Regions from separate parts of the Flavonifractor sp. An52 genome, predicted to be linked through region 1. Evidence: a T-box and tRNA genes for the amino acid it is inferred to sense, from the RefSeq annotation. Region 1 holds a T-box; the other holds one or more tRNA genes.
What was found. The T-box of region 1 lies ahead of B5G06_RS03555 (valine--tRNA ligase). A T-box ahead of a tRNA ligase gene usually reads a tRNA of that ligase, here a tRNA-Val.
Positions count from the first base shown of each region.

Region 2: it has a tRNA-Val gene. The T-box ahead of B5G06_RS03555 (valine--tRNA ligase) is inferred to sense a tRNA for this amino acid. The anticodon was not compared.

Region 1 is NZ_NFIB01000006.1:55,340-58,938, forward strand. Features, by position in the region: gene pyrB (aspartate carbamoyltransferase) at 1-1,014, shown strand, start outside; T-box leader at 1,058-1,270, shown strand; gene B5G06_RS03555 (valine--tRNA ligase) at 1,317-3,599, shown strand, end outside.
Region 2 is NZ_NFIB01000028.1:22,632-26,230, forward strand. Features, by position in the region: gene B5G06_RS10860 (transglutaminase domain-containing protein) at 1-534, opposite strand, end outside; tRNA gene B5G06_RS10865 (tRNA-Cys) at 784-857, opposite strand; tRNA gene B5G06_RS10870 (tRNA-Gly) at 899-974, opposite strand; tRNA gene B5G06_RS10875 (tRNA-Phe) at 1,067-1,142, opposite strand; tRNA gene B5G06_RS10880 (tRNA-Asp) at 1,146-1,222, opposite strand; tRNA gene B5G06_RS10885 (tRNA-Val) at 1,259-1,334, opposite strand; gene hslO (Hsp33 family molecular chaperone HslO) at 1,440-2,318, opposite strand; gene B5G06_RS10895 (class I SAM-dependent DNA methyltransferase) at 2,323-3,069, opposite strand; gene B5G06_RS10900 (YerC/YecD family TrpR-related protein) at 3,059-3,367, opposite strand.

The DNA of each region.
Region 1 (3,599 bases):
GATTCCCTGTACCAGCGGTGCAGTGATATTATGGACCACCCCGCCGATTTTATGGACGCCTGCCGGGGGCGGGTGATGGCCAGCCTGTTCTATGAGCCCTCTACCCGCACCAACTTTTCCTTCCAGACCGCCATGCTGCGGGTGGGCGGTACCGTGTTCGGCTTTGCCGATCCCAAATCCACCTCCACCGCCAAGGGCGAGACCCTGAAGGACACCATCAAGATGGTGTCCGGCTACGCCGATGTGGTGGTCATGCGTAACCCCAAGGAGGGCGCCGCCAAGGCTGCTTCTCTTTACTCTGATGTACCGGTGATCAACGCCGGCGACGGCGGCCATATGCACCCCACCCAGACCACCGCCGACCTGACCACCATCACCCGCCTGCGGGGCGGTGTGGATGGTCTGTCCGTGGGCCTGTGCGGTGACCTGAAGAACGGCCGTACCGTTCACTCCCTCATCAAGGCCCTGGCCAAGTTCAAGGGCATCAAGTTTTTCCTCATTGCTCCCCGTGAGCTGGCGGTGCCCGAATATATGCGGGCCTTCATGCGGGAGAATGATATGTGGTTTACCGAGGTCACCGGCCTGGAGGCCGTCATTCCCCAGCTGGATGTGCTCTATATGACCCGTATCCAGCGGGAGCGCTTTGTGGATCCCCTGGAGTACGAGCGGTGCAAGGGCATTTACGTCCTCACCCGCCGGAAGCTGGACCGGGCCCGGAAGGACCTGCTGGTGATGCATCCCCTGCCCCGTGTGGACGAGATCGCCATCGACGTGGACGACGATCCCCGGGCGGTCTACTTTGAGCAGGCCCGCTATGGTATGTATGCCCGTATGGCGCTGCTCACCGACCTGGCCAATCAGGACCGTATGAGCCCCGGCGCCGTGGAGATCGGCACCAAGCCGGTGTGCTCCAACCCCAACTGCATCACCCAGACCGAGCACTACCTGCCTCCCTTGGTGAAGCAGAACGGCGGCGTGGATTGCTGCGCTTACTGCGACAAGGAACTGCGGTAAGCCAGAGGCTTGACATTTTCCCGAAAAGTGCATATACTATGTCCCAAAGGCTAAGATGGGAAGGAGTACCCCCGCGAAAGGTACAGAGAGGAGCCGGTTTGGTGCAAGGCTCTCCGGCGGTGGGGGGAAGGTCGTCCCAGAGCTCTGCCCCTGAACCACAGTAGGGGGCGGCGGAATCCTCCCGTTACAGAGGCAATGAGTGTCCTCATTTGAGGAAATTCAGGTGGTACCGCGGACTAACAGGTTCGCCCTGAGCAACAGCTTGGGGCGAACTTTTTTTGCCCCGAAAAGGAGTGTAACAGATGAAGAAAGAACTTCCCAAGGTCTATGAACCCCAGGAGGTGGAGGGCCGCGTCTACGAGATGTGGGAGAAAAACGGCTGCTTTGAGGGCCACCGTGATCCCGACAAGAAGCCCTTCACCATCGTCATGCCGCCCCCCAACGTCACCGGCCAGCTCCACATGGGCCACGCCATGGACTCCACCCTCCAGGATATCCTGATCCGCTTCAAGCGGATGCAGGGCTACGCCGCCCTGTGGGTGCCCGGCACCGACCACGCCGGCATCGCCACCCAGATCAAGGTGGAGGAGGAGCTGCGCAAGAACGAGGGCCTGTCCCGCTACGACCTGGGCCGGGAGAAATTCCTGGAGCGGGTGTGGGACTGGAAGCACAAGTACGGCAACCGCATTGTGGAGCAGCAGAAGAAGCTGGGCGCCTCCTGCGACTGGTCCCGTGCCCGGTTCACCATGGACGAGGGCCTCAGCAAGGCCGTCCGCCATGTGTTCGTGTCCCTGTACAAGAAGGGCCTCATTTACAAGGGCTCCCGCATCATCAACTGGTGCCCCCACTGCGTCACTGCCCTCAGTGACGCCGAGGTGGAGTATCAGGACAAGCCGGGCAACTTCTGGCACATCCGCTACCCCATCCAGGGAGAGGAGGGCCGGTACGTCATCGTGGCCACCACCCGGCCTGAGACCATGCTGGGCGACACCGGCGTGGCGGTCAACCCCAACGACGAGCGGTACAAGGACATTGTGGGCAAAAAGTGCATTCTGCCCCTGGTGGGCCGTGAGATGCCCATCGTGGCCGACGAGTATGTGGACATGGAGTTCGGCACCGGATGCGTGAAGATGACTCCCGCCCACGACCCCAACGACTTTGAGGTGGGCCTGCGGCAGAACCTGGAGACCATCCGTGTGCTGGACGACAACGGCAAGGTGGTGGAGGGCTACGGCCGCTACTCCGGCATGGACCGCTACGAGGCCCGGAAGGCCATTGTGGCCGACCTGGAGGAGCAGGGGTATCTGGTCAAGGTGGAGCCCCACCAGCACAACGTTGGTACCTGCTACCGCTGCCACAACGACGTGGAGCCTCTCATCTCCGCCCAGTGGTTTGTCAAGATGAAGCCTCTGGCTGAGGAGGCCCTGCGGGTGGTCAACGAGGGCGAGGTCAAGTTCGTCCCCGATCGCTTCTCCAAGATCTACACCAACTGGATGGAGAACGTTCATGACTGGTGTATCTCCCGCCAGCTGTGGTGGGGCCACCAGATCCCCGCCTGGACCTGCCAGGAGTGCGGTCACATCACCGTGTCCGAGGACGATCCCACCGAGTGCGAGCACTGCCACTCCAAGAACATCAAGCAGGAGGAGGACGTGCTGGATACCTGGTTTTCCTCTGCCCTGTGGCCCTTCTCCACCCTGGGCTGGCCTGAGGAGACCGAGGACTACAAGTATTTCTATCCCACCGACGTGCTGGTCACCGGCTACGACATCATCTTCTTCTGGGTGGCCCGCATGATCTTCTCCGGCTGTGAGCATACCGGCAAGCCCCCCTTCCACACTGTGTTTATCCACGGCCTGGTGCGGGACGACAAGGGCCGCAAGATGTCCAAGTCCCTGGGCAACGGCATTGATCCCCTGGAGATGGCCAACCAGTACGGCGCCGACGCCCTGCGCTTCAACCTGGTGACCGGCAATTCCCCCGGAAACGATATGCGCTTCTACACCGAGCGGTGCGAGGCCATGCGCAACTTTGCCAACAAGATCTGGAACGCTTCCCGCTTCCTGATGATGAACCTGACCATCGACCAGTGCCAGCTGCCCGACAAGCTGGAGCTGGAGGACAAGTGGATCCTGTCCAAGCTGAACAGCGTCATCCCCGAGATCACGGAGAACATGGAGCGCTACGAGCTGGGCGTGGCCGCCCAGAAGGTGTACGACTTCATCTGGGATTCCTACTGCGACTGGTATATCGAACTGACCAAGACCCGCCTTCAGGGTGAGGACGAGGACTCTAAGGTGCGTGCTCAGCAGGTGCTGTGCTACGTGCTCACCCAGATCCTGAAGCTGCTCCATCCCTTTATGCCCTTCATCACCGAGGAAATCTGGCAGGCCCTGCCCCATGAGGGCGACTACCTGATGCTCCAGCAGTGGCCGGAGCACCACGCCAACCTGGACTTCCCCGAGGAAGAGAAGGCTATGGAGCTCATCATGGACGCCATTCGGGCCATCCGTGCCCGTCGGGCCGAGATGAACGTGCCCCCCTCCAAGAAGGCACAGCTCACCGTCTCCACTCTGGAGCAGGCC
Region 2 (3,599 bases), on a different contig from region 1:
CAGGGCAGTCTCATAGTCTCCCGCCCCTTCCGGAATGGCAGCCAGCGCCTGGGCCTCCGCTTGCTCCACCTGTTCCCGCCTGGTAATCAAATCCGTATATTTCCAGTCAAACTTCACCTGGTACTCTGTGCCGCTGCCAGCCAATTCGTAGCCTTTCAACCAGAAGAATTCCGGCTGACGCTGGAGCTGTTCCAGCACTTGCCCGATTTGCTCCATGCTCATATCTTCCGCTGTAAAGTTCACTACCTGCTGCTGCCCGTCTACCTGTTCATAGAGATATTGGTAGAGAATGCTCTCCGGATCTTCCTTATCAGGGCGCCCTGTAACGACCGCAGACGGCGTCTGAAGACTTGTCGTGACCTGGGGTAAGGGTAATTCTGTTTCAGTCGGAGAGGCCGCTGTAGACCCTTCCTTGGGCGAGAGCAGCATCCGCACCAGCACCACACCTATGCCTATCACCAGAAACAAAACAATCAGCAGCACCACACCGGAGGCGCTCCGCCTGCGTCTCTTCGATCTTCTCTTTTTCTTCATATCCGCACTTCCCCTCTCCACCATACTGTTGTTCTACATTTTTCTCATTATACCATATCATATGATATTTTCCAGTATATACAAAGAAGAAAACCGGTTACCTTCTGATAACCGGTTCTCTTCTTATCCAAACAATATAGATGCAAGCTAAGACTAGCAGCCCAAGCAGTGAGCGGTGCATTTACGCCAAATATTTTAATCGCTCAAGAAATCAAAAAGAAGCACCTGCTTTGCAGGTGCTTCTTCTTCTGGAGGCGACACCCAGATTCGAACTGGGGGTGGAGCTTTTGCAGAGCTCTGCCTTACCACTTGGCTATGTCGCCATATGGATAAAAGGAAGGGCGGACCTTCCTTTTATCATTTTTGGAGCAGGTGACGAGGCTCGAACTCGCTACCTCCACCTTGGCAAGGTGGCGCTCTACCAGATGAGCTACACCTGCATTTGTTTCCATCCTATGAAAAGAACGGAACACATATGCCTGGATTTTAAAGGTGCCCCTGGTGGATACCTTGCGGTATCCACCAGGAACGGTGGTGCCTCCGGCCGGAATCGAACCAGCGACACGGGGATTTTCAGTCCCCTGCTCTACCAACTGAGCTACAGAGGCGAATGGCGACGCGGAAGGGACTTGAACCCTCGACCTCCGGCGTGACAGGCCGGCGTTCTAACCAACTGAACTACCGCGCCAGACGGTAGGGGGTACGGGAGCTCCCAGAAAGGGAGTGGTGGGAACAACAGGGCTCGAACCTGTGACATCATGCTTGTAAGGCATGCGCTCTCCCAGCTGAGCTATGCTCCCTCGTTCTTCTTTCGCTTTCGTTTGGCTGTCGGGCCAAGCGACGAAAGTTATTATACAAGAACGACCCCCAGTTGTCAACAACTTTTTTCGATTTTTTTCAAAAAATCAAATCGAATTCAGAAGGCCTTGCAATTCCTCGCCTGTAAAGTCATAAACCTTGTCGCAAAACTGGCAGGTGAGCTCTGCTTTGCCCTGATCTTTGATGAGAGACTCCAGTTCTTCCCGGCCCATACTGATGAGGGCGCGGGTCACCCGCTCACGGCTGCAATAGCAGCGGTACTCCACCGGCTCCTCACTGAGGACCTCCAGGTCAAAGGCAGACAGAACACGCTCCACCAGGCTGCGGGCACTCTCACCGTTGCGCATAGCCTCGGTAACGGGGCCCACCTTGGCAATGCCCTCTTCAATAGCAGTAATAACGCTGTCGTCTGCACCAGGCAGCAGCTGAATCAGATAACCACCGGCGCACAGCACACTCTGATCCACGTCCACCAGCACACCCAAGGCGCAGGCGGAAGGGATCTGCTCACTTTCCGCAAAATAAGAAGTGATATCCTCGGCGATCTCACCGGATACCAGAGGGATGGTACCCACATAGGGCTCCTTCATGTTCATGTCCTTGATGACGGTAAGAGAGCCGTCCTTGCCCACAGCAGAACCCACATCCAACTTGGCAGGGCCCTTCAAAGGCAGATCAACCAGGGGGGTGACCACATAGCCCCTGGCATTTCCGGCGCTGTCGGACACCACAGTAATGCCCCCCAGAGGTCCGTCGCCCTTGATCCGCAGAGTGACAGAGCCGTTTTCCTCCTTCAGCTGGTTGCCCATCATGGAGGCGGCCATCAGGGAGCGGCCCAGAGCCGCAGTAGCCACCGGCAGGGTCTTATGGATCTGTCTGGCCCGCTCCACCATGGCCCGGGCGGAAATGGCCGAGGCCTTGACAGGAGCGTCCTTAGCCAGAACGCGAATGATCGAATCTGACATACGTTTAAAATTCCTTTCGTGCGGCGAAAAAGATGCGCTGTTCCCCCGGTTCGGGGCGGCGCATCTTCAGTTCGCCATATTGCTTGATCTGCCGGAAACCGGCCTGGCGCAGCATCTGCTCCAGCTCTTCCGGCTCATAGGCGTATTCCTCATGGACCTCCTCCATCCGGCTCCACAGTCCATTCTCCTCCCGGCAGAAGATATCAAAGCCGTAGCTACAGATACGCCGGCGGGGCGAGTATTCCGCCCGCCAGATACAGCAGGCGTCCTCGTCCTCATCCATGAAAAGCTGACCGTCCAGCCCCTTGAGCTTGTCCGGGGTATTGATGTCAAAGAGGAACAGTCCTCCCGGCATCAAAAAGGTATGGACCCGCTGAAAGGCCCGTGCCAGTTTTTTGGGCTGGGTAACATAGTTTACACTATCCAGACAACAGACACAGGCGTCGATGGTACCATACAGGTCCAGCTTCTCCATGGCCTGGTGCAGAAAGATAGGAGGAATCCCCTCCACGTCCCGGGCCTTCTCGGCTGCCTGGGCCAGCATCTCCTCCGACAGGTCGGCGCCGATCATCTCGTACCCCCGCTGGGCCAACTCACAGGTCAGGGTACCAGTACCGCAGGCCAGGTCCAGCACGGTATGGATGGGCAGCTTACTGCGGGCAAAGTGCTTCTCCAGATAGTCGGCCCAGGCGGCGTAAGGAACGTCGGCTGTAAAACGGTCATAACAGCCGGCCAGATATTCATACGCCATTGCCGCTCTGCTTCTCCTTGATCCGGGGCAGCACTGCCTGATAGCCGTCGGCACCGTACTGCAAAGACCGGTTCACCCGGCTGATGGTGGCGCTGGAAGCGCCGGTGCGCTCCAGAATGTCGTTGTAGATCATGCCCTCGGACAACAGCATTGCCACTTCAAACCGCTGTTCCATGGCCCGCAGTTCCGCCACCGTACAGAGATCGGAAAAGAACTTCCGGCACTCGTCCAGGTCCTTCAGGGTGAGGATCGCTTCATACAGCAGATCACTGTGTTCCCGCTTTTCGTTTTTCGTCATAGAGTATTTGACCTCCTGATGATTCTCTTTCGGAAACCGGCGGGCAGCTTCCTAGCCGCCCGTTTTTCTTATTTTATCAAAGTGAAGTGTGGAAGTAAACCTCTTTTTTTACTTTTCCAACAAAACGCGGTGTTCTGGAAGGTGATGGCAATCATTTTATGACATTTTTTCTCTTTTTTTGCCTTGATTCAAGGGAGAAAGCGTACTATAATACCGCATGGGGAATGATATC